One region of the Idiomarina sp. T82-3 genome, then DNA from elsewhere that is predicted to be linked to it. Evidence: predicted binding sites of a transcription regulator. Region 1 holds the regulator's gene; each other region holds the start of a gene.
The links. The regulator sigma-54, encoded in region 1, starts transcription at its own class of promoters, with help from an activator protein. The targets are predictions, from matches to a motif close to GTTGGCACGNNNNTNGNNT.
Positions count from the first base shown of each region.

Region 2: the regulator sigma-54 is predicted to act here: its motif matches at 6,649-6,667, upstream of flgF (flagellar basal-body rod protein FlgF).
Region 3: the regulator sigma-54 is predicted to act here: its motif matches at 5,737-5,755, upstream of flgA (flagellar basal body P-ring formation chaperone FlgA).
Region 4: the regulator sigma-54 is predicted to act here: its motif matches at 3,781-3,799, upstream of AWU56_RS03530 (DUF3192 domain-containing protein).

Region 1 covers NZ_LSBQ01000001.1:206,197-214,317, reverse strand. Annotated here, with positions in the region: gene pmbA (metalloprotease PmbA) at 61-1,407, shown strand; gene mgtE (magnesium transporter) at 1,429-2,790, opposite strand; gene AWU56_RS00985 (HPr family phosphocarrier protein) at 2,793-3,071, opposite strand; gene rapZ (RNase adapter RapZ) at 3,068-3,913, opposite strand; gene ptsN (PTS IIA-like nitrogen regulatory protein PtsN) at 3,898-4,374, opposite strand; gene hpf (ribosome hibernation promoting factor) at 4,378-4,665, opposite strand; gene AWU56_RS00965 (RNA polymerase factor sigma-54) at 4,694-6,145, opposite strand; gene lptB (LPS export ABC transporter ATP-binding protein) at 6,175-6,900, opposite strand; gene lptA (lipopolysaccharide transport periplasmic protein LptA) at 6,904-7,446, opposite strand; gene lptC (LPS export ABC transporter periplasmic protein LptC) at 7,418-7,978, opposite strand; gene kdsC (3-deoxy-manno-octulosonate-8-phosphatase KdsC) at 7,975-8,121, opposite strand, start outside.
Region 2 covers NZ_LSBQ01000007.1:24,835-32,955, reverse strand. Annotated here, with positions in the region: gene flgL (flagellar hook-associated protein FlgL) at 1-128, opposite strand, end outside; gene flgK (flagellar hook-associated protein FlgK) at 135-2,192, opposite strand; gene flgJ (flagellar assembly peptidoglycan hydrolase FlgJ) at 2,288-3,265, opposite strand; gene AWU56_RS06140 (flagellar basal body P-ring protein FlgI) at 3,246-4,346, opposite strand; gene flgH (flagellar basal body L-ring protein FlgH) at 4,365-5,039, opposite strand; gene flgG (flagellar basal-body rod protein FlgG) at 5,054-5,842, opposite strand; gene flgF (flagellar basal-body rod protein FlgF) at 5,864-6,607, opposite strand; gene flgE (flagellar hook protein FlgE) at 6,759-8,121, opposite strand, start outside.
Region 3 covers NZ_LSBQ01000007.1:15,576-23,696, forward strand. Annotated here, with positions in the region: gene AWU56_RS06055 (sterol desaturase family protein) at 1-316, shown strand, start outside; gene AWU56_RS06060 (EAL domain-containing protein) at 533-2,146, shown strand; tRNA gene AWU56_RS06065 (tRNA-Arg) at 2,158-2,234, opposite strand; gene AWU56_RS06070 (flagella assembly protein FlgT) at 2,290-3,474, opposite strand; gene AWU56_RS06075 (LPP20 family lipoprotein) at 3,541-4,008, opposite strand; gene flgN (flagellar export chaperone FlgN) at 4,072-4,476, opposite strand; gene flgM (flagellar biosynthesis anti-sigma factor FlgM) at 4,494-4,829, opposite strand; gene flgA (flagellar basal body P-ring formation chaperone FlgA) at 4,923-5,624, opposite strand; gene AWU56_RS06095 (chemotaxis protein) at 5,784-6,731, shown strand; gene AWU56_RS06100 (CheR family methyltransferase) at 6,748-7,587, shown strand; gene flgB (flagellar basal body rod protein FlgB) at 7,642-8,046, shown strand; gene flgC (flagellar basal body rod protein FlgC) at 8,057-8,121, shown strand, end outside.
Region 4 covers NZ_LSBQ01000004.1:7,006-15,126, forward strand. Annotated here, with positions in the region: gene AWU56_RS03510 (GGDEF domain-containing protein) at 1-230, opposite strand, end outside; gene AWU56_RS03515 (M61 family metallopeptidase) at 456-2,249, shown strand; gene queF (NADPH-dependent 7-cyano-7-deazaguanine reductase QueF) at 2,252-3,082, opposite strand; gene AWU56_RS03525 (SecY-interacting protein Syd) at 3,149-3,718, shown strand; gene AWU56_RS03530 (DUF3192 domain-containing protein) at 3,863-4,240, shown strand; gene AWU56_RS03535 (GNAT family N-acetyltransferase) at 4,286-4,921, shown strand; gene AWU56_RS03540 (DUF3301 domain-containing protein) at 4,918-5,229, opposite strand; gene AWU56_RS03545 (DUF3549 family protein) at 5,226-6,248, opposite strand; gene AWU56_RS03550 (YqcC family protein) at 6,342-6,686, shown strand; gene truC (tRNA pseudouridine(65) synthase TruC) at 6,679-7,398, shown strand; gene dapD (2,3,4,5-tetrahydropyridine-2,6-dicarboxylate N-succinyltransferase) at 7,426-8,121, opposite strand, start outside.

The DNA of each region.
Region 1 (8,121 bases):
TAATAACGAGCAGTTTACCAGTTTTACGCAAGACGCGTTAATCATTTAGAGGAGTGTACATTGAAACCTCAACTTAGCGAGTTACAGCAACAACTTGATGATGTTGAATTAGCGGTCCAATATGCGTTGGAGTTAGCGGCTAAAGAGGGGACTTCAGCGGCCGAGTGTTCGATCAGCAAAAGTGCCGGTATTTCAGTCGGTACGCGTATGGGCGATGTAGAGACCGTCGAATTTAATCAAGACGGTGCGCTGGGCATTAGTGTATATCGTGATCATCAAAAAGGCTCGGCATCGACTACCGATTTATCGCGTGAAGCCATTGCGGCGGCGGTAAAAAAAGCGGCGGAAATTGCCCGTTATACATCCGCTGATCCATTTAATGGCTTAGCACCGAAAGAACTGATGACCAAGGACTATCCTGAGTTGGACTTGTGCCATCCAGGCGATCAAAGCGCAGAATATGCGATAGAACAAGCACTTGCATGTGAACGTCATGGCTTAGCTTTAGATGATCGCATTATTAACTCAGACGGCGCTCATTATGGTTCGCATACGGGCTTTCGAGTGTACGGTAATAGCCACGGTTTTTTGGGCGGCTATTTGCAGTCACGTCATAATTTAAGTTGCGTGTTGATAGCGAAAGAGGGCGAGCGCATGCAACGCGATATGAGCTATTCGGTCGCTCGTCGTACGCAGGACTTAGCTGCACCCGAAAAAGTTGCTGAGGAAGCCGCTCAGGAGACGTTATCACGTTTAGGGGGCCGTAAGATTGATACCGCCAAAGTCCCCATAATTTTCCGCGCTGACGTGGCTGGCAGTTTGTTCGGTCATTTCGTGAGTGCGATCAGTGGCGGCAACCTTTACCGGAAATCGAGTTTCTTGCTAGATGCATTGGGCCAGCCGGTGTTGCCGTCGTGGTTAAACATTAAAGAATGTCCCCACATCGTGGGTGGTCTAGCAAGCAGTCCTTTTGACCATGAAGGTTTAGCAACGATTGAGCGTGATATCGTCACGGCCGGTGAGTTGCAGACCTACCTGCTAACCAGCTATGCCGCCCGCAAGATGGATATGCAGCCCACCGGTCACGCGGGAGGCATCCATAACTGGCGTTTGACCCATGGTGATAAGAGTTTGACGGAGCTGTGCAAACAGATGGGCACAGGCTTATTAGTCACCGAACTGATGGGGCAAGGCGTTAACTTGGTCAACGGAGATTATTCGCGCGGCGCTGCTGGATTCTGGGTTGAGAATGGCGAAATTCAGTATCCTGTTGAGGAAGTGACGATTGCGGGTAACTTAAAAGACATGCTGGCAAATATCGTTGCTATTGGTAACGATATTGACGAGCGCCATGCCTTGCATACGGGATCAGTGTTGTTAGAAGAAATGCGGATAGCAGGTCAGTAAGTCAACCGGCGACATTGCTGTTTATGACAGTAGCAATGTCGCAGTACCCAAGAATGCAAAGATACCGACCACATCGGTGACGGTGGTCAAAATCACACCACCCGCGAGTGCCGGGTCAATATCAAAACGCTTCAGTATCATTGGTACGGTCACGCCGGCAAGCGCCGCCGCTAAGAGGTTCATCATCATCGCGAAGGCGATAATGCCACCGACCAACCAACTTTGCATCCAGAGCGCCACAACAGCGGCAATAAGGATTGACCAAATAATACCGTTCAGCGCACCAATGGCGAGTTCTTTGCCGATCAACCACCTTGAGTTGCTACTACCGATATGACCAAGCGCCATACCTCGAATCACCAAGGTCAGGGTTTGACTACCCGCGATCCCGCCCATACTTGGCACAATGGTATTCAGGATGGCGAGCACTGCCATTTGCGCTAACACATCTTCGAATAATGAACTCACCATGGCGGCGAGTAACGCCGTGACCAAGTTAATAGCCAACCATACCGTACGGCGGCGAGTACTTTTGAGTACGGGCGCAAAAGTATCCTCGTCATCTTCTAAACCCGCCATGCTCAACATCGAGTGTTGAGCATCCTCGCGAATGATATCAACCACGTCATCGATGGTGATTCGACCAACAAGTTGCTGCTCTCCGTCGACAACGGGCGCTGAAACCCAATCATGGCGTTCAAATAATTTAGCGACTTCGGTTTCATCCATGTCGACAGGAATACTGACGATATCCGGTGACATAATATCGCTGACCACTTTTGATGGGTCGACGGTGACTAAGCGCGATAGGGCAATTTCACCGATGAGTTTATCGTTACGATCGGCGACATAGAGTTTATCGGTGGCTTCTGGCAATTCGCCTTTTAGGCGAAGGTAACGTAATACCACATCGACGGTGACATCGGCTCGTACCGTGATGGTATCTGTATTCATGATGCCGCCGGCAGAGTCCTCATCGTATGACAATGCCGTTTCTGCGCGCTCTCGGTCGCGCTCGTCCATTGATTTGAGAACTTCTTGATAAACTTGGTCGGGCAAGCCACGCAGTACGTAAGCCAAGTCATCGGTATCCATTCCCTCGGTGGCCGCCGCCAATTTCTCCGGCGCCATCTGGCGAATAATGGATTTTTGAACTTCTTCTGAGAGCTCTTCGAGGATATCGCCATGTTCATCGGCATCGACAAGCTTCCAAACGATAGCTCGACTTTTCGGCGGCGATGATTCAAGCAATAATGCAATATCGCAGGCTGGCATATTGTGCAGCATGCGGCGGGCAGCCACATACATACCGTCCGACAGGGCAGTATTTACCTCTTGAATACGCTGCATTGCGTATTCTTTATCGGACAACTCAGCCATCATGATTATTCTGCTTCCTCAAATTTATCTTCAAATAAGGTGGTGATGGCAACCAAAGCCGCCTCTGCATCGTCACCATCGGCACAGACTTGGACTTCACGTCCTTGCTGGCTTGCTAGCAACATTAAGCACATCACACTACCCGCATCGACCTCTTGACCGTCTTGGCTAATTGTAATCTTAGCAGCGAAGGTTTGAGTCAAACGCGCCAATTTAGTTGCTGCGCGTGCGTGAAGCCCTAGTTTATTGCGAATGATCAAGGATTTACAGACTTTTTGCGTCATTTTGACAATTCCCGGTGACGAACTTGAACATGAGTCCCCTCAGATCGGAACTGTTCTGCTAAAGTTTCGGCTAGATAGACCGAGCGATGTTGACCGCCAGTACAGCCCATTGCAATAGTTAAATAACTACGGTTACTGCGTCGAAAATAAGGAAGCCAGGTAGCCAAAAAATTTTCGACTTGTAATAAGTATTTAGTGACCAAGCTTTCCTTTCGGAAAAATTGTTTTACGTCTTCATCCTGTCCCGTTAGCAGCTTGAGCTCTGGATTCCAATGTGGGTTTGGAAGAATACGCGCATCAAATACAAAGTCGGCATCTTTTGGCACACCATGTTTAAAGCCAAATGACTGAAACACAATGACCACTTGCTTTGATGCTTTGCCAAGTACTCTGGCACTGACTTCTTCACTTAATTGGTGGAGCGAAAGGTGACTACTATCAATACGCCAAGTTGCACGTACGGCGATGGGGTCAAGAAGGCGGTTCTCAAGCTGAAGAGCCTCAAGCAAGGGGAGTTGCTTTTGCGACAGAGGATGGAGTCGACGAGTCTCTCCAAAACGCTGCAGTAGGGTTTGGTCATCGGCGTCAATGAATAATACCTCAATATCAACTTCCGCCGGTAAAAAATCAATGGATTCGAGCAGCTCTTGAGAGTCTTCGGGCAGATTACGTACATCGATACTTATCGCGACGCGGTCATACTGCGCTATGACGGAATGCACAAGTGTGGACAGTAAAGCGATGGGCAAATTGTCGACACAATAAAAACCTAAATCTTCGAGTACCCTAAGGGCAATGGTTTTTCCCGAGCCGGAGCGTCCACTAACTATGATAAGTTGCATTCAGGTGCCTGATCCTCGCTGACAAAAATCGTATAAAGTTCGCGATCACTGTGTGCATCGCGCAATGAACGTGTGCACTCTTTATTGTTCATTCGCTTAGCTACGGTCGCGAGCGTATTTAAGTGATTTTCATGTTCCGATTCTGGTACAAGCAACGCAAACACGATATCAACGGGTTGGTTATCAATGGCATCGAATTCAATCGGTTGTTCCAATGTCATAAGCACTGCCACTGGCTGGGTTGCATTCGCCAAGCGACCGTGAGGTATTGCAATCCCTAACCCTATACCTGTGCTACCGAGGCGTTCGCGATTAATTAGACTCTCAAAAATGTCATGTTTAGTAATTCCCACAAGTTTAGGAGCTGCGATGGCGCTGATAGTTTCTAACAAACGCTTTTTGCTTGCACCCTCGACTGCACATTTGGTGCAGTCGGGGCTCAAAAGATCGGACAATTGCATGATTTAGTGTTTTTTCAACTTTTCTTTGTGTTTAATCACTTGGCGATCGAGCTTATTAATAAGCCCATCGATTGCCGCGTACATATCTTCGTGTTCTGCATCGGCGAAAATCTCTCCGCCATTGACGTGAAGCGTAGCTTCCGCTTTTTGAATCGTTTTTTCAACATTTAGGATGACGTGAACGTTGTTTATGTGGTCAAAGTGGCGCTCTAGTTTGGCAAATTTTGTATCCACGTATTCACGCAACGCGTCGGTAATATCAATGTGATGACCTGTTAGGTTGATTTGCATAACGTCTTCCTTCTACGGTTGAACAATATTAAAGCAGACTCTTCCGCTGGCTTGAAGAGGGAATATTGAGCGATTCGCGATATTTCGCGATCGTTCTCCTAGCTACTTGGATTCCCTGATCTGCGATGAGTTCAGCAATTTTGTTGTCGCTTAATGGTTTTGCGCGGTTCTCCGCGGCAACCAATTTTTTGATTAGTGCTCTTATAGCGGTACTTGAACACTCACCTCCTGTTTCGGTACTCACATGACTGGAAAAGAAGTACTTGAGCTCAAAGATGCCGCGGGGACAATGAAGGTATTTCTGGGTTGTAACGCGCGAAATCGTACTTTCGTGCATATCTACGGCTTCTGCGACATCATTCAGAACCATCGGCTTCATTGCCTCCTCACCATGCTCAAAAAAGCCTTGTTGGCGTTGAACGATACAATGTGCAACTTTAAGTAGCGTGTCGTTTCGACTCTCTAAGCTTTTTATAAACCAGCGTGCTTCCTGTGTGTGCTGCTTTATATACTGAGAGTCTGCACTTGATTTTGCCTGCCGACTCAGCGCTGCATATTCTTCGTTCACTCTTAATTTAGGTACGCTATCTGGATTTAATTCGACCACCCAACGACCATTCTTTTTAACCACGGAGATATCAGGGATAACGTATTCAGTTGGCTTTTGGTCGATTGCATCTCCGGGATAAGGATTCAAGGTTTGAATCAACCGTAATGTACTTTTTAGTTCGGCCTCATCTATTCTTAGCTTGCGTTGCAGACCTTTGTAATCCCTTGCACCCATAAGTTCCATGTAATCGTTAATCAGGGTCAATGCCAGATTTTTATGGGGTGTTTCATCAGTTAGTTGTTGTAATTGAATACTCAAACATTCTTGGATCGTGCGCGCCCCAACGCCGACCGGGTCAAAGCGTTGAATTCGCTTTAGCACCATAGCGACTTCTTCGACGTCAACCTCGGGGAGTGCAATGGCCTCAACGAGCTCTGTAACATCGGTCGTGAGATAACCGCGCTCATCGATAGACTCAATAATCGCGGTGGCGATAGCCGCATCCTCGTCGGTAAAGTGAGATAGCTGCATTTGCCATAACAGATGGTCATGCAGGGAGTCGTTGGTTTCGCCTTGGTAAACATCATGTTCACCATCAAATGACTGGCTCGAGCTTAAGCTGCTGGAGGGCGTGGTTGAGGTATAGGTATCGTCCCAAGTGCTGTCTAATGGTAAATCGTCAGGCAGAGATTGCTCGTTCAGCGCATCAGACGTTTCTTTTTGGCTATCGTCATTTTTAGCTTGTTGAGAAGACTCTTGAGGCGCGTCGTCGGCCTCGTTCTCTACCTCAAGTAAGGGGTTACTATCTAAGGCTTCTTGAATCTCAGCTTGTAGATCGAGCGATGAGAGTTGCAACAACCGAATGGCTTGTTGTAATTGTGGGGTCATCGTCAATTGTTGACCCATTTTTAGTTGCAAACTTTGTTTCATCTGATTATCCCGGCCTCACTTGTGCTCCGTTACAAGGTGAACTGCTCACCGAGGTAGACATCTTTAACCTGTTGGTTTGACAATACGCTATTTGCATCACCGCTGGCAATCAGTTCCCCGTGACTAACGATATAAGCATGCTCGCATACTGACAACGTTTCGCGCACGTTATGGTCGGTAATCAACACGCCTATGCCACGGTGCTTGAGGTGTTCGATAATTTTTTTGATATCCAAGACTGAAATGGGGTCAACACCTGCAAACGGCTCATCAAGCAATATGAACGTCGGATCAGCGGCAAGCGCTCGAGCAATTTCAACCCGTCGCCGTTCACCCCCCGATAAGCTCATGCCTAAACTGTTAACAATATGCCCGATATTGAACTCTTCTAATAAAGCGTCGAGCTTTTCTTCTCGTTCTATCGTTGTAAGCGATTTGCGAGTTTCGAGGATAGCCATTAAATTATCGCGCACTGTCATTTTGCGAAAAATAGACGACTCCTGTGGTAAATACCCAATGCCTCGTCGAGCGCGTTCGTGCATAGGAAGCAACGTTAAATCATGTTGGTCTAGCTTAATACTGCCTTTATCAGAATTCACTAAGCCAACAATCATATAGAAGGTGGTTGTTTTACCCGCACCGTTAGGTCCTAATAAGCCGATCACTTGCCCTTGACTTACTTCCAAGCTGACATCTTTAACGACTTGGCGTCGGTTATATGATTTAGCGAGGTGCTCGACAGATAATTTCGCCATTTATCATTGCTCTTTTTGCTGTTGTTCGGTTTCAGGCTGCTCTTTCTCAGACTGCTTGTTGGGGTTAAAAATGGTGGTTACGCGTTCGCCCGACTCTTTTGAACCACGCGCTGAAACGTGCTGGTTTGTCAGGTCATAAACGATAGTGTCGCCGCGCGATAAACTACTGCCTTGTGTGATCTGTGCGTTGCCCTTGAGTTCGATACGCCCTTGACTCTGAAAGTAGGTGATTTGGTCGGCTTCTGCACTGATTTCGGTGCCGTTTTCGAGTAGCTGCGTATAAACAGCAGGGCGACCGTGGGCGACAAAAGTGTCAGCTTGATCTTTAGCTTCACCGCCTGAGGCCTCTAAACGGTCGGCTTCAATACGTAACGACCCTTGTGTGACGATAACGTTATCGGTCAGCAACAACTGGTTGTTTTTAATATCAAAGTGCTCGTGTCCTGCACTCACTTCAATCGGCTTTTCAAAGTCCGACTCACCTTGAGCGACAGCCAATTGACTCACTGCTGCAAGACTAGCGAGGATTAAAAACCGTTTTAACATGACGTTTTAACTCCATAGTTTCTGCGTACAAGTCGGCATTGAGCCCGTGACCTTGTACCGCAATCTGGGGTCCCGAAATCGTGACGGGATAATCTGTGTTCATCGTTTCAGCAGGTATATCGATGACTAAGTATTCGGTGTTTACACGTTTAATAGAAGTATCAGGTTGCAGTGCCAATATTTCAACGTTGCGCTCTAAAATGAGCGTTTGGTCATCATATAAAGTGCCTTGCTCGGCACTCACTTGCCAAGTTGCCTGACGCTCATCGGTATAGACCGAGTAGACAGGATTGCTCAGCTCAGTAAGACCAATCTGAATATAATGAGACATATGCTCAGCCGTCACCTGATGTGCTAAGCGTCCACCAGACTCGTACAAGCGAGTTTTAAGACCCGAAGCCGTAAAATCGGGTGTCATTTTACGGGTTTGTACATTAGCGTCGTCGCCATCTGACGGCTGAAAAGGCCGCCAAAGCAGAATAATCACGGCACCAAATAAGACCAGCAACAAAAGTGCGACGCGGCGACTCACAAACTGACTCCCTCAGCGCTCGGTAGTTCACCGCGGCTCAGCAGGAGTAAATCACAAATTTCACGCACAGCGCCAAATCCACCGTGGCAACGCGTAATATATTGCGCGGCAAGCTGCACCGAGGGGTGCGCGTCATGCACCGC
Region 2 (8,121 bases), on a different contig from region 1:
GGGTCATCTGATGGTGACAGTATTTTGGTCTGACGAGTGAGCTGTTGCTGCACTTTATACAGCGCGCTCTCGGAGCGCTGTAGTGAGTCGAGTCCACGTTGAAACATTAAGTTAGTACTAATACGCATCGTTTATTACCCCACTGCGTTTAACAGGCTGTCAAACGTACGTTGTGCGACGGTGATGATTCGAGCGGCGGCGTTATACGCGCGTTCGAACTGAATCAAGTTGGCGGCTTCTTCTTCTAGATTGACGCCCGACTTTGCTTCGTACATCGCTTGTGTTTGTGCTTCGATGGCTTGCGCTGCATCGCGGCGCGAGCGTGTTTGTTGAACGTAGCTACCAATATCAGATACCACGCGCGAGTAGCCTTCTGCAAAGGTCATGTTGGCATCGTCGCTGTCGGCTGACGAACGCCGTAGCTGCGCGTTTTGTTGTAGCTCGGTAAAGGCTTCGCCATTGCGATTGTCATCAAAGCCATCGGTGTTGTATTCGATTGAATAGCTGTCGCCCGCCGCAGGCTGACCATTGATACTGATATCGTAGTCAAGCGGTGACCCTGCAAAGGGTGCCGGGTTGCCGTTGGCCGCCGCTTGGTCGTTGGCTTGCTGCGCTAGGTTTTTAAGGTCACTTAAACCCGTTAATGTGATGTCACTGCCATTTTTGCGACTCAGCGTTACATCGAACGTGCCATCACTGTTGACCGCATCGACCGCGACGCCGGTTGGGGCACCGTCGGCGAGTGTTTTGCCAGCGGCATCGAAGAAGTTACTGGTGCCATTGATAGACTCCAATTCAATGTTAGCCGAGCCTTGGTTTTCAAGGTCATCGCTGACACGTACCGGCTTTGCAAGTGCTAGGTCTTCTGGACGGCTAATTGCCACGCCAATATCGCCCGCGATGTCTTCGACCGGTTTGGCGAGGAATTTATCGCCGTCGCTTGCGGCGCTAAAATTCGCCGAGGTCAGCTCAACGCCATATTCTTCAACAGCGATGGCGCTGGGGTTGCCGGCGGTACTGATGGTCACTTCAGGTGCATTTTTGATGGCACGCCCTTGGTTATCGGCGGCTTGCACCGTAAAGGTGTCGGCACCGGTTTTTGTGATCAGCAGGTTGTCTGATGTCAGTTTGGCACTGTTACCTTCTAACAGGCCCACATTAATATTGGCATTGCCGGTGTTTTCTTCAAAATCCAGAGCGCGCACGGGGGTGCTACTGAGGTCAAACAGTTTTTGCCCGAGTTGGTTGTCGAGATCCATGCCCTTTTGGTTTTGCGAATTCATGGTGTCGGCGATACGTAACGCCATTTGACCGATGCGACGTTGCGCGGGAAGCAGCTGATTATCGCGGTAATCCATGTAACCACCAAGCGCAGAACCTAGCTGATCTGGCTTGAGATAAAACTTGGTGGGATCGGAGCTATTCGTCGACTCAATTTGAATTTCAACGCGACCGGTATCCGGCTGGCTGTTCGCCGTGATCATGTTATAACGACCATCTTTTAATACCAATGGTACGCCATTCTTTAAGTTGACTTGCACCGCGTCAGAATCGCTTTTGACTACGTCAAACGATACTAACTTAGACAGCTCTTCTAGCTGTTGGTCGCGTTGGTTTCGCAGTGAGTTGGCATCAAAGCCTTTGACGTTAGATGAGCCGAACTTGAGCTCATTATTGAGCTCGGCAATATTCTTCGACAAGGTGTTAATCTGCTGAACAGAGTCACGCACACGCTCGTTCACAATGTTCTCTTGATCATTTAAGTAACGAGAAAAGTCGCTCATGCGTGTCATTAACCCCTCGGCTTCGCTGATCACGACTTGGCGATTGGTCAATGAGCTGGGATCGTTATTGGCATCTTGCACACTGTTAAAGAAGCTGGTCACTGCACTATTGATACTGCTTTCAGTGTTTCCTAACAGTGAATCGAGTGGCTCGGCTTGATCGAGTTTACCGTTTTGAAAGGCGACATCCATATGGGAGCGGTTCAATTGACCAACAATGTATTCGTCGATCATGCGGCGCGATTCGACACCCCGTAAGCCCCCAAAGGGATTACTGACATACTCTGCTCGCTCACGCACGTAGTCCGGGTTATTGATGTTGTTGATGTTCTGCCCGGTGATCGCGAGTGCGCGTTGATGCGCTAAAACCGCAGTTTGTCCTTTGGTCAATAAATCAAATGACGCCATAAATGGTCGCTCCTAATACTTCGTCTATTACGGTTATCGACAAAAACAGCAAAAAGTTAAGTGTAAAATTACGTAAAGCGGCAATGAGTTGCCGCTTATAACCGTTGCATAATGGACTTAACCTTGTTGGCGTAGTTAGGATCCGTTGCATAGCCCGCGCTCTGTAATTGCTCGATATATTGGGCGGGATCCTCGGCCGCTGCGACGGCTTGTTGATAACGCGGATGTTCTGTTATGAAACTAGCATAATCGTGTAAACTTTGCTCAATATTTTGGTAACTACGAAATGCCGCGCGTTGCTTGTTGGCTTGGTGGCCATCAAACTCTAAAGTGTTTACATGCGACTGTTCGCCTTGCCAACGACTATCAGCCTTAATATTAAACAGATTATTACTCGAGCCGCCATGCCGTCCCGGTACCATGCGCTGTCCCCAGCCTGTTTCTAACGCCGCTTGAGCGATCAATGCTTTGGCGGGTAAGCCGGTTTCTTTGGCAACCGCTTCGGCTTGTGGTCTTAAAGCATCGATGAAGTCATTTTGGCTGGAAATGTGTTGTGCTTGATCACCAATATTGAGTGTATTCACCCGGGTGTCTCCGTAAAACAACCCGACAGGACGCCCGCCTTGGTCACTTAAGCGAGTGGAGCGATTATTCACGACCGCGGCTCTTGGGTCATCGAGTTTTGCGCCAACCCGTTGCTGCGTATCAAATCCACCCTGCTTGCTCAGTTGCTGAACCATCAGATCCGCGAGTCCGAGTGACCCCTGATTTGATAACTCTGACGTGAGTTGTTGGTCATACATGTCGCGGTACATCTTTGTGTAGCGGCTATTGAGCATGTTGCCTTCCGCAAACACATCGTTGGCTTTACGCATGCTTCCCATGACCATGTTTAAGAAAATCGCTTCGAACTGTTTCGCCGCCTCGCGCAGGGCTTGTTCTTTGTCGTCACCAAAGGCTTGTTCACGAAGGTTGTCGAGCGCGTGGTTATCAAGCACTGCTCCAGTACCTTGCGCTTTGGGCGCAAGGTCATACAAGCGAGTGGCGTCGGTATTAAATAACGATGAGCTCACCGGAAATAGCTCCTGCTTGCTTTAAGGCTTCCAGTACGGCGATGATATCGCCAGGGGCCGCGCCGACTTGATTTACCGCTCGCACCAAATCATTCAATGTGGTGCCTGGATTAAACACAAACATCCGCGCATCTTCCTGCTGTATATCGACCACACTCTGTGGGGTGACCGCAGTATCACCTTGACCAAACGGATTGGGCTGGTCGACTTGCATGTCCTCGGTGATAGTCACTTGCATGTTGCCATGTGCCACCGCGGCTGGACGTAACTCCACGTTTTGACCCACTACGATTGTGCCCGTGCGGGCGTTGATTATAATTTTCGCCGCCGCCATCGCTTGTTCAACTTGCAAGTTTTCAAGCGTTGACATGTAGCTCACTCGTTGACTTAAATCGCGCGGTGCTTTAACACGAATCGACGTTGCATCAATGGCTTGCGCCATGCCCTCACCCACTAAACCATTGATCGTGTTAGCGACACGTTTGGCCGTGGTAAAATCGGAATCATGCAGATTAAAGGTAAAGTAGTCGCCTTGCGCAAATGCGGTGGGGATCTCACGCTCGACAATAGCGCCGCCTGGAATACGGCCGACGGTAGGCGTATTGATTACAATTTTAGAACCATCGCTGCCCTCTGCACCCAAGCCGCCAACAATGAGGCTACCCTGCGCAACAGCATACACTTCACCGTTGGCGCCTTTCAAAAAGGTTTGCAATAGCGTGCCGCCGGTTAAGCTATCAGCGCTCCCCACGGAGGATACGGTGACGTCGATTTTTTGACCCGGTTTGGCAAATGCGGGAATTTCGGCATGCACAGCCACCGCCGCCACGTTATTAATTTTTGGACGCTGACCTTGGGGTACGTTGATACCAAAGTTGCCGAGCATGGTTCGGAACGTCTGATCGGTAAAAGGTGTTTGCTCACCCGTACCGGGTAGACCCACCACTAAGCCATAGCCGATAAGTTGGTTTGAACGAATGCCTGCGACAGAGGCAATATCTTTGATGCGTGATGCTTGCACCGGCAGCACTAACTGACCCATGATGGCAAGTCCAAGTAACATCACTTTAAGAAAGTTCACAGCGCGTCTCCTTATCCGTTAAAACGGCCAATAACTGCTGTTAAAGAAACGAGTGAGCCAGCCTTGCTCTTGAGTCGAAGCCAGACTACCGGTGCCACTGTATTCGATACGCGCGTTCGCCACGCGAGTAGACGGAATGGTGTTATCAGCGCTGACATCTTGTGGGCGAATAATACCCGTCAACCGAATATACTCGTCACCGGTGTTAATGCGTAACCATTTCTCGCCACGCACAATTAGGTTACCGTTCGCCAGCGTTCGAATCACGGTCACGGTAATCTCGCCCGATAGTCTATTGCTCTGGTCAGCGGTTGCATCACCGGTAAAATCGCGCGTTCCTCCTAAGTTGGCAGAAATGGGGTTGCCATTAATGGTCGCCGCTTGCCCAAGGATCGTAGGTACCGGTAGGTCAACATTACTCTCCTTCGTGGTCTGTGCGTTCGCCGATTTACTCGCCGTCGTACGCTCTTGAAGGGTAACCGTAATAATGTCGCCTAATCGACGCGCTTTGATGTCTGAATACATATTATCGGAGTACTGCGCTTGATACAGTGAACCCGTCGGTACGACCGGTTCTGCACGTTCCTCGGGCAGTACGGGCGCGTAGTATGGGTCATTCGGCATCGGTGCTGGCTGGTTGCTACTGCAAGCAGCCAATGTCACTAAAACCCCGGCCATGATAATCAGGCGCATACTCACCTCCACCGTTATAACTGCTGATTAATGTAGCTCAACATTTGGTCCACCGATGAAATGACTTTTGAATTCATCTCGTAGCCCCGTTGCGCTTCAATAAGATTAACCAGTTCTTCTGTGACGTTCACATTCGATGTTTCTAGCATTCCCTGACGCACATTACCGACACCATCGACACCGGGCACGGACTCTTGTGGTGCGCCGCTGACTGCGGTTTCTTTATAGAGGTTTTGTCCGATGGGCTCGAGGCCCGCGGGATTAATAAAGCTGGCTAGGTTCAACTGACCGATAACAGCGTTTTGCGCATTACCAGGCTGACGTACGGTGACTTCCCCTTCCTGTGAGATACTCAGTGAGATAGCGTCTTCTGGGATCTGAATCTGAGGTTCAATAGGATAACCGTTGCCCGAGGTAACCAGAGTCCCCTCCTCGTTTACTGAGAACTGACCATTACGTGTGTAGGATAAGGTTCCATCGGGCATCAATACTTGGAAGAACCCCTTGCCATTGATCATCACGTCGAGCGAGTTATCGGTCGTCTGGACATTACCTTGCGTATGGGATTTTTGGGTTGCTACGACTTTAGTACCAGCACCGAGCATCAAGCCATTGGGGAGTTCTACGTCCTGCGCTGATTGGCCGCCTGGTTGATTAATATTTTGATAGAGTAGATCTTCGAAAATCGCGCGGCTTTTTTTAAAGCCCACGGTACTGGCGTTTGCTAAGTTATTCGAAATCACCGAAATGTCGCGCTGTTGTGCGTCGAGTCCGGTTTTACTAATCCATAATGCGGGGTTCATAATCTATCTCCTCGACACGCGTTAGCTCATGCGCATCAATGTTGCTGAACGCTGAGCGTTCTCATCAGCGGTTTTCATCATTTTGACGTTCATTTCGTATTGGCGCTGAAGCGCTATCATGCTCGTCATTTCACCAATTGCATTGACGTTGCTTCCCTCTAACGCCCCCACCTCAAGTTTGACGTTAGCGTCCGCCAGCGCTTGCTGACCGTCTTTTAATGCAAAGTATCCATCCGTGGTCTTTTCAACATTGTTAAGCGGCGGGTTAACCAATTTAATTCGATCAACAATTTCGTTCGCGTCTTCCGGTGCACCTTGTGGGCGAATCGAGATATTGCCATTGCGACCAATGGTGAGCGAGTCAATCGGCATTGGAATGAGCACTGGACCGGCGTCGCCCATGACAGGATCACCTGATGAAGTACGCAACATTCCGCCAGCGTCAATTTCTAAACTCCCGTTGCGGGTGTAGCGCTCGTTACCATTGGCATCCTGCACCGCTATCCAGCCTTGGCCGTTGATAGCCACGTCAAGATTACGTCCGGTAGTGCGAATCGGGCCTTCGGCAAAATTTTGCCCCGGGCTTTCTGTCATCGAAAAGACCCGCGTTGGCAGTCCTTCACCAAAGGCCTGCATTGAGCGAGCTTGCTCTAGATCTGCTTTAAATCCAGTGGTGTTGGTGTTAGCCAAATTGTTGGCGCGTACCGAGACGGCTTTCATGTTCTCGTTGGCACCACTCATGGCAATCCACAGCATTTTATCCATCGCTGACCTCCAGCCAAAAATTTGTCATCTGGGTACTAGCTATGCAGAGTTCGTGCCAAAATAGAGGCATTCCCTACAAAATAGGTGGTCAACATAAAAAAAGGCTTGCCGAAGCAAGCCTTACTGTATGCTCTCAAGCCTTCGTCATTGATTAACGAATCTGTAAGATGTTCTGTTGCAAGCTGTTATTGATTTCAAGCGAACGTGAGTTGGCTTGGAAATTACGCTGTGCAGAAATCAGATCAACCAATTCTTTGGTCAAATCAACGTTTGAGTTTTCCAGTGCTGAAGCTTCGATGGTACCAAATACGCCTGAGTTTGCTTCACCCGAGGTTGCGATACCTGACGACTGACTTTCTGACCAAGACGCATCACCGAGCTGGGTCAAACCCTGTTCGTTGGCAAAACGCACTAACGCGACTTTGCCTAAGTATTGGACGTCACCGTTTGAGTAGCTCGCTGAAATCAGGCCGTCTTCCGCAATGTCGATGTTGGTTAAACGACCGACCGTTGTACCATCTTGTTCAAGTAGGTTGACGCTAAAATCTGAAGCGAACTGAGTGGGCGCTGTGTCTCCGCCTTGATCGAGACGATCGCGGTAGAAGATCTGTACGTTTTGCGAGGTATCGGCGCCATTACTTAACACATTGGCTAGCGAGATGCTTGCCGGTGGGAAAGTATCACTGTCGAGGTTATAGCCGCCTGGATTTGGCACGCCCACCGGTGAACCGCTTTGGTCAAATACGATACGCTGGCTCGATACGGTATTATCAACACCGTCGCCCGGTGAAGGCTCATAGCTTGGTGCACCGGTATAACCTTGTGATGGATTGGTGTCGACCATTTGACCATCGACTGTATTGTAAACATCCCACACGTTTTCCTGACCGCCGACATCTGCCGCGTTACGTTTTACATAGTAGGTTGTCATCACATGCGACTCACCTAAGGAGTCATAAATTGTGGTTGAGGTGGACGAGGTGTACGACGTCGGATCCTCTGGATTAAACCCATTGCTAACATCAATACCTGGTGCACGCGCATCAAGGTTAAATGATTGGTATTGGTTTTCGGTCGCTGACGGTGCACCGGCTGAATCGGGAATACGGATCGGTCCGGATGCGGCAAGTGACGTTGATTGAGTTGCACCGCTGGCACTATCGACTGGGAAGCCATGCAAGAACCGGCCTTGGTTGTTAACGATGTAGCTGTCATCGTTAAGTTTAAATGCGCCGGCACGAGTGTAGGTAAAGTCTTGCTGCGCGATACCTGATGTGGTCGCGAAGAAGCCATTACCGCTTATCGCCATATCCAGTGAGTTCTGGGTAAAGTTAAGCGTGCCCTGGCTGAACTGTTGCGCAACAGAGGCGGTCGCAGAGCCGTTACCGGTCTGTTGGTCGGAGCCACTGAAAATATTGTTGGCAAAGACGTCGGCGAACTCTGCGCGCGAACCTTTAAAGCCAGTCGTACGAACGTTCGCCACGTTGTTCGCGGTGACATCCAGATCTTTTTGA
Region 3 (8,121 bases), on a different contig from region 1:
GATATTCGAAATAACTTTAAACGCTTGCTCGTTGTTTAATCATGGTAATGTGCAGCTACCTCCAAAGCTCGAATCGATTGTACGTAAAATTCTTATTACTCAAGAATTACACCGTATTCATCACAGTAGTCTTAAACGCGAGACGAATAGTAATTATGGCTTCAGTGTAGTCTGGTGGGACTGGCTATTTGGTAGTTACACCGATCGAGCGAGCGCGGGGTCTGATCACGTCGATATTGGCTTACAAGCGTATCGCAACGAAAAACAGAACACACCTTATATCGAGTTAATAAAGCTCCCCTTTTACAAAAAATAGCAACGCTTGCGTAAGCTTTAATAAACATGATACTCATAGCAAAACAAGGAAGGTTTAAAACACACGATACTCTAAGTAAAAAAACAACGCATGAGTATGATATTAAGACTAGCGTTGCCTATTACAAACAGTGCTACTATTAATTAAGAAACATTAAACGAATAGTAGTAAGTCTCTTTTTAATTATGTATAAAAAATGAGCTAAAGGAATGGTTTATGCACCAAACGTGTGAGCGTTATGAGATTTTTGATAATAGTCGCATCGCGATCGTCATTGTCGACAGCGACCGTATTGTCACGTTCGCAAACCAAGGCGCTCAAGATCTACTGGCAAATAATGTCGATATTGGTAAGCAGCTTGCGGTGCACCTCCCAAATGACGATAAACAGTTTTTTTCAAGATCCTTTCAGCCCAATGAAATAAGCGGACAGCCTATTTATTATTGCGCTATTGCCGTGACCGATAACGGTGAGCGCCACTTCTTGATTTATCTGCATCCGTTTAATATGAAATTAAGCGGTTCAGAGCATTTGCCGTTTTTGGCACAGCATGACCCATTAACCGGCTTACCCAACCGTAATCAGTTTATAAAACGTCTTCAGCGGCACTGCTCATCAGACGCCTGTGAAAAAACACTGACCGCGGTTGTATTTATTGATTTAGATGGATTCAAAGCGATCAACGATAGCTTAGGTCACGAAATGGGCGATAAGCTATTACAAGTTGTGGCAGGGCGGATTCGGAATCAGTTGCGTAACTCCGATACGTTAACGCGATTAAGCGGTGATGAGTTTCTCATTATTCTTACCGGTTTAGAAGCGCGCCAAGATGCAGCAACGGTGACACAGCGTATCCTCGATGACCTTGCCCGACCGTACAAAATTGACAGTACTGATCTCTACATTACCGCAAGTGCTGGATTGACCTATTGTCAAGATCGCACGGCACGCGCAGAAATCATGATTCAGCAGGCCGACATTGCCATGTTTGAAGCTAAGCGCGCCGGCAGAAACACCTTCCAGTGGTTCGATAAAGCGCTCAATGATGAGGTGAACCGAGCACTATTAATTCGCAACACCGTGCAAAAAGGTCTCGATAAGCAACAATTTCATTTGGTCTATCAACCTCAAATTTGCCTTGAAGCAGAGACGGTCTGTGGCATCGAGGCACTAGTACGCTGGCGCCATCCCGATATTGACGGCTTATCGCCCGCCGAGTTTATCCCCATCCTCGAGAGTTCTGGCCAAATTATCCCGCTCAGTTATTGGATCATGCGCCAGGCTTTTAGTGATTGGCACAAAATAAAGCCTTACTTAGCTGAAGGAGCGCGTGTATCGGTGAATGTCTCAACGGTTCATATTTCACGTTCGGACTTCATGGAACAACTTGAGCGCGTCATGTTGGAGACAAACATCAAGCCCAGTGATATTAAGTTAGAAATCACCGAGTCAATGATGTTACGAAACGCGCAAACGGCTGTCGCGACGCTCGACAAATTAGCCGATAAAGGAATCGCGATCGCGCTGGATGATTTTGGTACAGGCTTCTCAAACTTGAGATACCTCACGCAAATGCCTATTTCGGACGTCAAGCTCGACCGTAGTTTTATCCGTGATATCGATACCCATAAAGCAAATCAAGCGATAGTGAGAGGTATCACCAGTATGTCTCATGAGCTAGGGCTTAAAATTGTTGCTGAAGGCGTGGAAACACTATCGGAAAAGGCAGAGGTCAAAAAACTTCAGGCAGACATTATGCAAGGTTATCTTGAAGCAACACCGCTGCGGTTTGAGCCGCTCATTGAGTTTTTAACAAAACGTCATCAATAATTCAGTAAACCTGGCGTCCCCGGCAGGAGTCGAACCTGCGACCTGCCGCTTAGGAGGCGGCTGCTCTATCCTGCTGAGCTACGGGGACAACCGAGTGAGCTGGCAAAGTATGCCAGACTCAGATTAAGCTTTCCAGCCAACCACTATCTCGAACTCGTGTTTTTCGACACGGCGGGGATCACCCAATCGTTGATCTGCACATTGGTTAATACATCAGTATTGTCGAGAGAGGCGACTGCACTATCAGGCTGCACCTGTTCAACCGTAACGGTAAAACGACTAACCTGCCAGCGCTGACGAAAATGTCCTTGCGCGTCGACATAGTTGCTAGGATGAACCACCTTTAATGTGTCACCGACCTTCACCCCATGCGATGAGCCCAGGTTGACCTGGATCTTTTGCCGATCATGCCAAACAACTCGACCACGGGTGGGTTTACACTGCACTTGCATCTGTATCCCTGTCGCCAGCTCTTCTAAGGATGAGGCAAGTGAGACACCAAAGGGTGCGTTCCAAAACGTATTAGTCGCGACATCAACCTGAGCATTACGCGAGAACGTCCAAGGTTCAGCATCCTCGACGCGTGCGCGAGTAATGAGTTCGCCACTCATTGCGTCGAGCAAATACAGGGTGAGAGAAAAATGCCGTGTTGGTTGCTGATCGAATACGCCCAAGAATGCGTTGTTTTCGGTCACCGAAAGGTCGTCAAAAATACCTAAAATGACAAATTGACTGTCATTGGCGTACCCAATCTGACGTCCGATACGACCGACTTCATTTAAGTTCAGTCCATCCAGTGCTGCCTGAAGTCCGGCATGACGTTTTAATGTATGAGTGACAAAAAGTTGCTCGCTTTGTCGGGCGATATCCCGTGCAAGATGCTGAGCCGCCACTTCACCCAAGTCCCACACCTGTCCGTACGCAGCATGTTCGCGATTCGAAAATTCGAACGGAGCAATAGTGACACCGGCTTTGTAGCGTTGACCTGCACAACTGTCCTGATTAGACCAAATCTCGGTTTGAACGAGCACGAATACGCGACCATCTCGGGTTTCTTCACGCAAGACTTCAACTCGTTCAAGCTCTCCGGAAGCCGCGAGTTCAGTTTCTTGGTTTTGTATGACACCGTTAACAACCAGTTGATTCGAACGAATCGTACTTCCGGTCATCATCAACGCTTGCTGGAGTGCGTTCTCAATAGCCTGATCCCGAGCTGCCTGAGTATCTCCTCCCACAATGCGAGCACTACCTTCCACCTCAATGACACGGGCAAACACAGGGAGTGTCATAATTCCGACGATAATGCCAATAATCAACGTACGCAGCATAGAAAAACCTTTAATCAATGACCCTCAAGGGCTGTGTGATTAAAGCAAGCAAGAATTAGACCAAAATTAGTAGTAGACCACACGTTTAATGGTTTGCTTACGACTCGTACTCTCGTACAACTGATGCACCTTCGCAAAATCAAGACGCAGCTCAGTGGCATAATAATCGCCTACTGTGTAGGTTCGTACGACCTCAGCTCCGCGGATAACACCATCAACCGATGCTTGAAATTGGTCGTTGCCCAGCGACCAATTTTGTACTGAGGTATTGCCGGAAATACGTTGACCATAAACTTGCTCGGCGAGCTCGCGATAGGCTTCGAGCTTGGATGCGCGCATTGCGGCGAGGTCTTTATGTTGAGGCGTTTCGCCAGGTTGCGCATCGATGGGGGCAAACCCCGTTGCCGTTAACACAGGAAAAGTATCGGGTGTTTTAGTTTCCCACTCAACGTATTGTTGGTCATGCACTAAACTACAACCGGATAGCGCCACCAACGTAGAAAATACGAACGCAATTGATGCTGACCGCTTCATACAAACCTCGTTAGAACCCATAAAGGATGATTACAAAGGTTAACGGCAACAGCGTAGAATTCTTTAGCGAATACGACCTTTAGAATCGTAAGTGACGGTATCGCCGCGGGCTTGAGAGGCATGACGAATAATCGTTTGCTTAAGCTGCTCGATATTAGAGAGTGTGCGGTTGACAACCTGCTCGTTAACATCGCTTTGCTGTTTTACACGCGCCAGTAAGTCATTAATGATACGCATCTGAGCAGCGAGCTCGTCGTCAGATTGAAGTAATGATTTATCAGGATGTTGCGCGATAAATGCGTCGTACTCTTGTAGTTGCTCAACGAGCGTCGCTTTGATGTCTGTCAATTCGGCTACGCGCGCATGCTCGCGCTCAACTACAGCGGTCAATTCATGGTGCTGACACTCGCGCAACTGTTCGAGCGTTTGTGTCATTAAATCGAGAACTTCAGTTAATGGGGTAGACATAAATGTATTACTGCGCCCTATGATTGTTTATCAGTATCAATGGAGTCGCCGAATAAGTCACCCTCAAACTGTGCCAGTTTTGACGCTAGGCGCTCAACGTCTACTTTATAGGAGCCGTTTTCGATTGCCGCTTTAATGCGGTCTACTTTCGCTTGATCGATGCCGCTACTGTTCATTGCTTTTTCCTGTAAAGCATTGATGTTTTTCGCTTCCGATGTCAACGACACCGACTCAGCACTTTTTTGCGTTGCGCTGTCGGTCTGACCATTACTGTTGCTAGACACTTGACGTTGTGTCTGTTTGGTGTCAATCGTATTGTTCTTAACACCGTTATTGTTGATATTGATTGCCATGATGAAACCTCATTAACTATACGTTCTCAATTTGCTATCGGCGTCGCGACACATAACTTTAGCTGAATATATAAAAAAACTACGTATATTTACCTACAAATTGACGGTAACTTCGTTTAAACCTGTCACTATCGCCTCTAACGACTTGTTTGAACGGACATTTTTCACGGCAACCGACTCACCTTGCAAGCCATCAGCAAGCGCTTCCCCCGTCGCAGTAATTTTTAACGCTTTACTCTTAGCCACTATTGTAACCTGTTCTCCCTCGCATACAAGACATGTGTCACGCGCCTCAATGGCCTTACCCGCCGCAACTCGGCGCTTAGTTCGCGAGCCAATCAGCAATTGATTATCTTCAAACAGGTTAGCTCGCACTTGACTAACATCGACCTCCACTTGGGTTAAGTCGGAGGCGGCAATCAAGTGCCCCGGTTGCATCGGGGTCGCGGCTGCCCAAACGGTCTTATAGCGATAAATACGAACGGGCACATAAGTACGCCACGCCGGTTGCGACTGGCATTTAATTTCTACCGTGGTATAACGTTCCAAAGAAGAGTTACGCGCGAAATCAACTTGAGGTTCGTGGGCACACAGTTTGGGCGTCATACGTGGATCAAGCGAATTCGCTACAACTTCAACCCGACCGCTATCGGGTTGGACAATTTGTTGGTTTACAAAATTATCCGCCATGGCTTGTAACTGTTTATAGTTGTAAGTGTCGGAATCCGCCATGGCGACCGATGAGGTCAATATGAGAAAAATCGAACTGATTATCTGCAAGGTTCGTACTATCATACCAACTCCGTTTAAAGTTTTAGGTGACTCAGGCCGACAACAACCGTAATGGGTTGTTTTAGTCGTCAATCGATTGACACAGCCGCCTGAGAAAGACGCTTAACGGTATTGCAAGCAAAGAACATGCCAGCGCATGAGGCGCGGCAAACAGGAGCACACATGGCCAGTATCCTCGACTCGGTGAATCAACGTACACAAATGGTGGGTCAAAACCGCCTTGAACTGCTGCTATTTCGATTAGCAGGAAATCAACGGTTTGGCATCAACGTATTTAAAGTACGCGAAGTGTTACCCTGTCCACGCCTGACATCGATTCCTCGCCGTAATCGACTCGTGCGAGGTGTCGCGCACATTCGGGGACAAGCAATCTCCATCATTGATTTGAGTATGGCGACTGGCGGACCTGCAATCACTGATGTTGAAAATCGCTTTATTATCATTGCCGAGTACAATCGGACCGTACAGGGATTCCTGGTCGGGGGCGTTGATCGTATTATCAATATCAACTGGGAAAACATCATGCCGCCGCCGAAGGGGACCGGGCGAGATGCTTATTTGACGGCAGTCACTGAAATCGACGAAAAGCTCGTCGAGATTATTGACGTCGAACGGATTCTAGCCGACATCACGCCAGTCAATACGGATGTTAGCGACGAAGTTAAAAATCAACCGATTAATGTCTCGAAAGATAACTTGACGATTTTAATAACCGATGATTCCGCGGTGGCTCGTGGACAAATAAAGCGTGCGCTCGAATCATTGGAGATTCCACTGGAAGTTAAAAAGAACGGTAAAGAAGCGTTGGATTGGTTGAAAGAAAAAGCGCAAGAGGTGTCGGGTGATGTGCATCCTCATGTTCCTGTTATCGTTTCCGATGTCGAAATGCCCGTTATGGATGGCTACACCTTAACTGCAGAAATAAAAGCCGATCCCCAACTGGCAGCGGTTCGTGTTATTCTACATACGTCGCTCAGTGGTGTGTTTAACCAAGCGATGGTTAAAAAAGTCGGTGCCGATGACTTCATCGCTAAATTTCATCCCGATGAACTCGCCTCGGCAGTTAAAAAGTGGCTCAATGAAGAGAATATTGTCGCTGATGTCGATTAATGGATTAATGCAGTAAATGACGAGTAATAAAGAACTCAACACAGCAGAGTATCAAGAGTTTAGACAGTTTTTAGAACATCAATGCGGGATCGTATTAGGTGACAACAAACTGTATCTAGTAAAAAGCCGGCTATCACCGTTGATGAGCCGCTTTAGTATCGATTCGCTGTCAGAACTCGTCAAACGCTCAATGAAAATCAGCGAGCGTGCTTTACGCTCAGCCGTGATTGATGCAATGACCACGAACGAAACGCTCTGGTTCCGAGACAGTTACCCATTTGAAATCCTCGCCAATCGCATTTTCGACGTGTATAAAAATGAAACCAAGCCGTTAAAAATTTGGTCGTCCGCTTGTTCAAGCGGCCAAGAGCCATATTCTATCGCAATGACATACCTCGAATATAAAGCGCGCAACCCCGGTGCGCTAAAAGGCGGGATTAAAATCACTGCGACTGACATATCAAATAAGGTACTTGAACAATGTGCCAAAGCTGAATATGACAGTTTAGCTATCGTCCGAGGTTTATCTCCCGAACGACGTAAGCGATTTTTTGAAGACGGCGCTAAGCCCGGCGTTGCCGTACTTAAAAATGAAGTGAAGCAGTTTGTTCAGTTTCGTCATTTAAACTTGCTCGACAGCTATGCCTTGCTTGGCAAGTTTGATGTTATTTTTTGCCGAAATGTATTGATTTACTTTTCGGCGGCAATTAAACGGCAAATCATTGCCCAATTTAAGCAATCCCTCAATCCTAACGGCTACTTGTTTCTTGGTGCGTCTGAGTCGATATCTGGCTTAACTGACGACTTTGACATGATCCGCTGTAACCCCGGCATTATATACCAGCGCAAAAATTAAGCTTGGCATGAATCGTGCATTATGTTTCTCACCTAATACGTGGGAGACAAAATTATGGCACTCAGCATGGATAAGTTGCTCGGTATTCAGCAATACACGCTGGGTATTCGTACCCAGCGCGCCGAGCTTATTGCAAACAACATTGCCAACGCCGATACCCCAGGCTACAAAGCCAAGGGGCTCGACTTTCAACAAGCACTAGCACAAGCCCAACGTGGCATTCAGAGCCACTCACTCGCGCGTACCCACGAAAAGCATTTTTCGGTTGAAATCAGCCCACAAGGTCAAGAAAAGTTCCGCGTTCCCTCACAACCGGATACCGGTGATGGCAACACCGTCGATGTGCAAGTGGAACAAAACTTGTATGCCAAAAACGCATTGGAATACGAAATGACCATGAACTTCCTCAACGGCAAGATCAGTGGTGTCAAAAAAGCGTTAGGCAGTGGCCAAGCATAGGAACTAACCCATGAGTCTATTCAACATTTTTAACATCAGTGGATCGGCAATGAGCGCACAGTCCGTGCGCTTAAA
Region 4 (8,121 bases), on a different contig from region 1:
AAAAGTTCCATTCCACTGTTTCTTTGTAATAAACCGCGCAGCTTGGTTAACGCGTTATCAAGGTTTTGGTCTAAGCCTCCGCAAGCATATGAAAGCTGCGTTAGCATGTTGGAAAAATGAGTCCAGTCGTGTTGGTATTCGTCCTCGAGCTGTTTTCGCGACTGAATCGTTTGGTTGAGTCGCTTTTCTAATATAGCTAGTTTTTCTTCGGTCGAATTCGATTGATTCAAAACTCAGTCTCACCGCGTTTTCTTATGTTCATGCTCATAGTGTATACCATTCAATTATAAATGTTCGATGAAAGCACGTAAAAATTTGCCTGAAACCCGCTCATTAGACGGTAAAAATATGCGTCTAATCGCACAGACTCCCGCTCTTTGTTTCATCATGCTACTCTACGTCGGCATACTTACTTATAAAAATTAAAACCAGCGAGCTCATCACAAGGAGTTAACGTGTTTAAGAAATCTTTATTAGCACTTGCAGTCGCTGCATCAACGCCCGCTTGGGCCGATGTTGATTACCACCTTAATTTAACGAAGCCGACCCATCACACTGGCCAAGTTGATATTGTGTTCCCTGACGTTGAAAACGATTATATAGACGTCAAAATGCCAGCGTGGCGAACCGGTTATTATCGTATTTTAAATCTTGCCAATGGCGTACGTGAATTTAAAGCAACGTCAGAAGATGGTGAGTCACTGACTTGGGAAAAAATTGATAAAAGCACATGGCGCATTCACTTACCGAAGTCAGCGCAAGGTGATGACGTTAAGGTCAACTATCAAATTTATGCGAATCAACTCGGACGACGTAGTCGCCACATTGATGACTCTCACGCCTATTTAGACGCGTCAGCAGTGTTTATGTATGCCGACGAGTACCGCTCAGAGCCAGTGACGGTCAGCCTTGATGTGCAAGACAATTGGCGCAGCGTATCAGGCATGGAGAAAGAGGCAGAGCATACGTTTGTGGCGGATAATTGGGATATCTTAGTTGACTCACCCATTGAGACAGGTATCAACGAACTGTATAAATTCAGTGTTGACGATCGTGACTACGAAGTGGTTTTTTGGGGTGAAGGCAATTACGATGCAGAACAAACCGTTAAGGACTTAGAAAAGCTTGTTCAGCAGTCGCAGAATATTTGGCAAGGTCATCCCTATGAACGTTATGTATTTATGATCCATGCGACTTCGGGAGCAGGTGGCGCAACCGAACATCGCAACTCGACGATCATTCAGCGTCCACGCTATAGCTACGCAAGCAGAGACGACTATCTAAGCTTTTTATCAACAGCTTCTCACGAACTGATTCATACTTGGAACGTAAAAGCCTATCGTCCGGAAGCCTTAGTGCCATACGATTATCAGAAGGAAAATTACACTGACCTATTCTGGTTAGCTGAGGGCTCAACAAGTTATTTCCAAAATCATTTGCTGATGCAAGCAGATATCATGACGACTGATGAGTATTTCGAACGCGTTGCTTCTGGGATCGAGAGTTTTTACGGCAAACCGGGGCGTGAAATCATGTCTGTGTCAGAAGCATCGTTTGAAGCTTGGAGTGACCAGTATGGCGATCGCGCTCACAACTTCTCAGTTAATATCTACTCAGAAGGTGCGATGGTTTCATGGTTGTTAGATCTAGCGTTAATTGAGCGCACTGATGGCGAGGTGACTTATCGCGATGTTCATAATGCACTTTATCAGCGTTTTGATGCCGATGAGGAAGGCTTTAATAGTGATGATGTCGTCGCTATCTTAGATGAGCTGACAGGTCAGTCGTGGCAGCAGTGGTGGGATGAGCATGTTAATGCGCCCGTCGCTGAGATCAATTTTGATGAGTTGCTGAATACCGTTGGTATGAAGCTGACATTTGCTTCAGCTGATGAGCAAAAACCTTGGGCCGGTTGGCGTGGTAAAGCAGCCGCTGAGGGTGTTGAATTGGTTCAGGTAGAGCGAGGCTCACCTGCTTGGGACGCCGGTTTTACTCCAGGCGACGTGATTGTTGCTTATGATGGGCAGCGTGCGGCCGATGGACGTTTCGAAGAAGCTCTGCAAGAGCGTGAAGTCGGTGATACGGTTGAAGTCACATTCTTCCGTCGTGACCAACTTCATACTGCTGAACTAGTACTGGGCGAAGAGCAACATACAGGTGCGAAAATTGAGCCGATAGAAGCACCTTCTGCTAAACAGAAGGCACGCTTCTTACAATGGTTACAAATTCCTCACCCGAATGCGAGTTAATCCTACTGCCGTGCAAGGCGCTGCCCACTCGGTGGCGCCTTTTCAAAGTTCGAACGAAACGGATTGATATCTAATCCACCTCGACGCGTGTAACGGGCGTAGACAGTCAGTTGCGTGAAGCCCAAGCGCTGCAGGTCGATAAAAATACGTTCCACACACTGTTCGTGAAATTCGTTGTGTCGTCGAAAACTAATCAGATAGCGTAGTAAGCTTGCGCGATCGAGACGTGGTCCAACGCCATGTATGTAAACTGATCCCCAATCAGGTTGATTAGTAATTAGGCAGTTTGATTTAAGTAAGTGGCTATGCACTGAAATTGATTCAATGATCGAGGTATCGACTGTTAATAGGTCTGGTTGGTAATCGTAGGTGCTTACTTCAATATCTTGTTCGTCAATACACGCCCCTGGTAAGCCACTTATCGGCGTGCCACTTAATTCATCTAAAGAACTTAAGCTGACTAAGACATTAGCACCGGCGCAGGTCGACAAATCGTGCTGCATGATATCCGCAACGGTTTGCCAGTCTTCGAACCGACTCTCGTTAAAGCTATTTAAATAGAGTTTAAATGACTTTGATTCAATTAAATGAGGGCTATCACAGGGCACAGAAAATTCAGCAATAGCCACTTGCGGTAAGCCTCTATTATTCAGCCATGAGACTTCATATCCCGTCCAGTCGTCTTGACCATCAAACGGTAGTTTTTGAGTTATCCCAATGGGTGTGCGATTAAGTTCGCGAGCTACAGCATGCAACTGGCTCGGGTCGTATGTGGTTGGGTAATCAGTGGCTTTACCCAAGTTTAGGTGAGCGAGTGGGTCGTTTTTTTGCATTGATGCGCTCCATGGTAAACTAAATTAGTTAAATCTATTTTACGCTGTTAAAAGGAAATGCACCAGATGAACCCCGTATCAACTGAACACGCCGTTAGCGTTTTGTTAGAGCGCTACCTCGAAGTGATCCCTGAACCCAAAACCGAATGGGTTGAAGAGTGGGATGCTAAGATATATCAGCAACGAATAGGTGAAGAGCAGGTTATTTGGCGGCCTGTAAAGCGTGATGAAGTGCAAGACTTCAGTACGTTAGAGTCAGCATTAGACATGCGATTTCATGACAGTGTAAAACGATTATTTGGCGATTGGTTCAGCGGTGATCTCAGTCTCGCTTTTGCAACTGGTGAGACAACCCCGTCAATGGGCTTTGAATTGTTGATGCCGCAATGCCAAGAGGATGCTGAACGGCTGCTGCAAAATCTGACGGGGCACATTTTGATGAAGCGCAAGTTGAAGCAGCCTGTCACGATTTTTATCGGTATTTTACATGAACATGATGATTGCTTGGTCTCGATAGATAACTCCACAGGAGAGGTCGCACTTGAGTGGTTAGGGAAGCTACAGCACCAAACCTTAGCGGTCGATCTCGCTACATTGTTATTGCAATGTCAGCCACATAGTGGTGAAAATGACTAAGCAATGCGAGCTTAAAGTAAAGTGAGACATCATTAAATGCATTAAAAACAACGGGTTATTATTTTGGTGCGATTTTTGCTTAATTTGTCGTGAGTGCGCGAAATGAGCACAATTCTTAAAATAACTAAAAATCGGAGATTGAAGATGGAATTCAGAAAGCTTGCATTGACTGGACTTGCGGGAATGATGACGCTCTCACTGTCGGGATGTATTGTTGTGAGTGATCCTAGCTGGGATAAAGACGATCCACAGTATGATCAAATTCACGACGAGCGGGGCAATCGTCAGACAATTGCTCAATTAAATTTAAATGCTGATTTTGAGTCTGTCCGTAATAAGCTCGGCACCCCTGATTTTACTGAACGATGGACCGAGGATGGCGACCAGTATCAAGTTCTTTTTTACCGGACGCAACGTGTTCACGCAGACGGTATGACCACTAAAGATGAGTGTACCCCGATTGTATTTAAGAATGGGTCAATGATTGGGACCGGTCAATTGGCACTCGACAAGGTGATGTAATCAGAGTAGGTTGGTGATAGCGTACTATGTAATAGGAGAGTTGCTATGCCAACCGAAGTTGCCGTATCAACACAGGACGTTGAGCTTGTAGAGCTGGACGTATGTCAGCTCAATAGCGTAGCGTCCTTATTGTTTCAAACCTACCAAAATGATGCGCTGATGCAGCGTATCTTTCAAGCCGACAAAGCGGACTATGAAAAGCGTTTACGCGCAGCGATACGCGAGGAATTGATTGCTCAGTGGGACAATGGGCAACCCATTATCGCGGCGATGCATGATGAAGCGCTGTTAGGTGTCGTATGTCTATCAAAGGTTGAACATCAATTCGGACCTACCAGCCGATGGAACTGGTACATTTCGATGTTATTGACAGCAGGTTGGGTAAGTACGCGTTACGTACTTGATAAAGAGCGCCAAATAAAGTCATTACTCAAAGATCAACCCTGCTATCTGATTTCTTTCATTGGTGTCGCCGAACAGTATCAACACCAAGGTATTGGGCAGTTACTGTGCCAAGCAGCGTTACAGGAGAGTGTTGAACGCGGTGGCGTTAAACAGTTGGCGGTATTTACTTCTGATCAGCAACAACAAACGTTTTTCAACCGTTGTGGCTTTACGCAGCAGCACGCTGTTGACGTTCATGACGTACCCGGCGCACTGCTCACTCTGAACGTCGATTAGTTGGGTTCACGAAAAGGCGGGAGATCGACGGCAATTAACTGACTATTATGCAAGGTTAACGTGCCTTCATAACGTGAAGTGCCGTCACTACTAAAGCCCATCACAAAGCGGCTTCGCCAGCCCGGATGACGACCTTTAAAAGACCAACGCGTGCTGACTTTCTCTAAATCTAGCATTTGCAGTCTCTGTTGCTTGCAATACCAAAGCGCGTGTTGGTAGGCATGCTCCGTTTGACGTCGGTGTTGCCAGAACAACCAAATTACACACAACAATAGTAAGAATAATAGTACATCAAATAGAGTGATCATGAGGCTTGTTGCGTCTTAAGTTTTAGGAGCTGCTGCTTGACCTCGATAGAAATATCATTTTGGGCTATTTTACGCAGTACCAAAGGGCGCAATTCTGGCAGTGAAACAGCGTCCTCGAATAACGCCTGAAACCATGTCTGTTGAAGCTCAGCAATGCGCTCAAGGTACAATCGGAGTAGCTCTTCATTTTGTAGTGTGGGCCATAAACGAGCGCCCACGACCGTTAATATATTGGCGTCGATTGGCTGCTTTAATAGGGTCATTACTGCTTTTTGCACACGTTTATCATTGCTCATGCTCGCTAACGCCCGCAGAGCGTATAACGCACGTGTCTCATTCGCTTCGGTCAACTCGTTCAGATAGAAGTCGCGCAACTTTGCGGGTATTGAGTGTTGTTCTAGCGCCTCCGCTAAATAACGTTGTACCGTGGGCGCATAGTTTGTGTAATGCTCAGTAATCGAGGTTGCCAATTCGGGCAGATTCATTAAACGAGCAGCACAATCATGTAAGCCCTGTACGCCGATATGTTGCCAATCGTCGTGTTTGCCCATCAAGTAGTCAAACGTAGTATCAAAGTACTGGCTCGGTGCAGCTTGACGCTGAGTTGAAATATGTGCATGTAGTGCGGCACGCTGGGTTTCGCTCGGAGTAAATAAATACGGATTATGCTTGAGCTGCTCTTCTTGTTCTTTAGTCAGGGCATCAGTGAGTTGCTGGCCTAATGCGGATACAACATACTCAAGATATTGGTCACGCGCAGCAACATTCAGAAGTCCCCGTTCGTCCAGAGGAAATTTTAAGAACCACAGATAATCCTGTTGCGGACTACTCTTGTGGCGAAATAGAATGGCCAGGTGCGCGTGATGAGCAAGCGGAAACGGATGAGGTTGCTGCTGGTGTTCAATAGCGGCAAAGGTCTCTACTGAAATTTGACTGAGCCGCCGACCCAAATCAAATACCTGAAATTCAGTGTTGCCTGCTGCCAAAAACTCGCCAATGGTTGCTATCTTATCAGTCACTCAACGTCTCCAAGCTTGAATTTAATTCGGTTTTCAATCAGTATTGTCGCCATTATATCGGTTATCAAACCTAAAGTGGTAATGGAGTCTCCGATGGAGCAGTATCAAAAAGCGGCCCGGCTACTCGATCGTATCGAACGAGAGTTAAATAGCTTGGGCCTCTGGCAATCTCATCAACCGCCTGTTGAAGCGTTGGATAGCCAACAGCCATTCGCTATGGATACCCTCGAGTTTCATCAATGGCTACAGTTCATAATGATACCGCGAATGTGGTCATTGATCGATGCGAAACAGCCTCTTCCCGATTCAATCGCCGTCAGTCCGATGGCAGCGCATTCCTATCGAAATGCGATTGAGCAACACGAACAACTGATTGAGTTAATCCGTGAGTTTGATGTCTTATTAAGTGGCTCTGATCCGTTGCAAGACGATGTCTGACTCCGAGCTATTAACTATCGTCTATCAAGACGAATACCTCGTGGTAATCGACAAGCCCAGCGGTTTATTGGTGCATCGTAGTTGGATCGCCTCGGACGCAAAACAGTTCGCTATGCAAATGCTCCGAGACCAACTCGGGCAACATGTTTTTCCTGTTCACCGACTTGACCGACCTACATCTGGGGTATTGGTGTTCGCGCTGTCTTCGGAGATAGCACGTGCGCTTAACGAACAGTTTGCCGAGCGTGATATTAAAAAAACCTATCACGCCGTTGTACGGGGTTATGTGGATGATGCTGGCATTATTGATTATGCGCTAAAAGAAGAGCACGATAAAATTGCTGATAAACAGGCACAAGCCGATAAGCCAGCTCAGGATGCTGTCACAGAATACACGTGTATTGACCGCGTAGAGCTTCCTTTCAAGGTCAGTAAAAAACATGATACGAGCCGCTACTCGTTGGTGAAGCTCATGCCTAAAACAGGGCGTAAACATCAGTTACGTCGGCATATGTCGCACATTAGACATCCAATTATTGGCGATACACGGCATGGGGAAGGGCGACACAATCGTTTTTTCCGTGAGCATTTTGATTGTCATCGCTTATTATTGGCAGCCACCGCAATCGAATTTCGACACCCAGTGACAGCCGAACAGCTGAGTATTGAGATTGAGATTCCAGACATACTAAAACGCCCGTTTCATCAGTAACGGGCGCTTAGTTAGTACAAATAGATGTTATTCTGCGCTGCGCAAGAGTGCATTAATACCAACCTTTGCGCGTGTTTTAGCATCGACACGTTTCACAATAATCGCGGCATAAAGGCTGTGCGTACCATCGGCAGAGGGGAGTGCGCCAGGTACAACAACAGCGCCTGCAGGCACACGTCCGTAAATAATTTTGTCGTTTTCACGATCGTAAATGCGTGTGCTTTGGCCTATATAGACGCCCATTGAAATGACTGCGCCTTCTTCAACGATCACTCCCTCGACGATTTCAGAACGTGCGCCAATAAAGCAGTTATCTTCAATAATCGTTGGATTGGCTTGTAATGGTTCGAGAACTCCGCCAATACCCACGCCACCAGACAGGTGAACATTTTTACCAATTTGTGCACACGAACCGACGGTCGCCCAGGTATCCACCATACTTCCATCGCCAACGTATGCGCCGATGTTTACATAGCTCGGCATGACCACTACATTACGACCAATGAAGGCGCCTTTGCGAACCATCGCAGGCGGAACGACACGCATGCCCTCCGCACGAAAACGAGCACTGTCATAGTCGGCAAATTTAGCGGGGACTTTATCCCAAAAACGGGTTTCGCCGCCTTCGATAAGATCGTTGTCGTTCAGTCTGAATGATAACAACACCGCCTTTTTTAGCCATTGGTGGACGATCCATTCGCCGGCTACTTTTTCTGCTACACG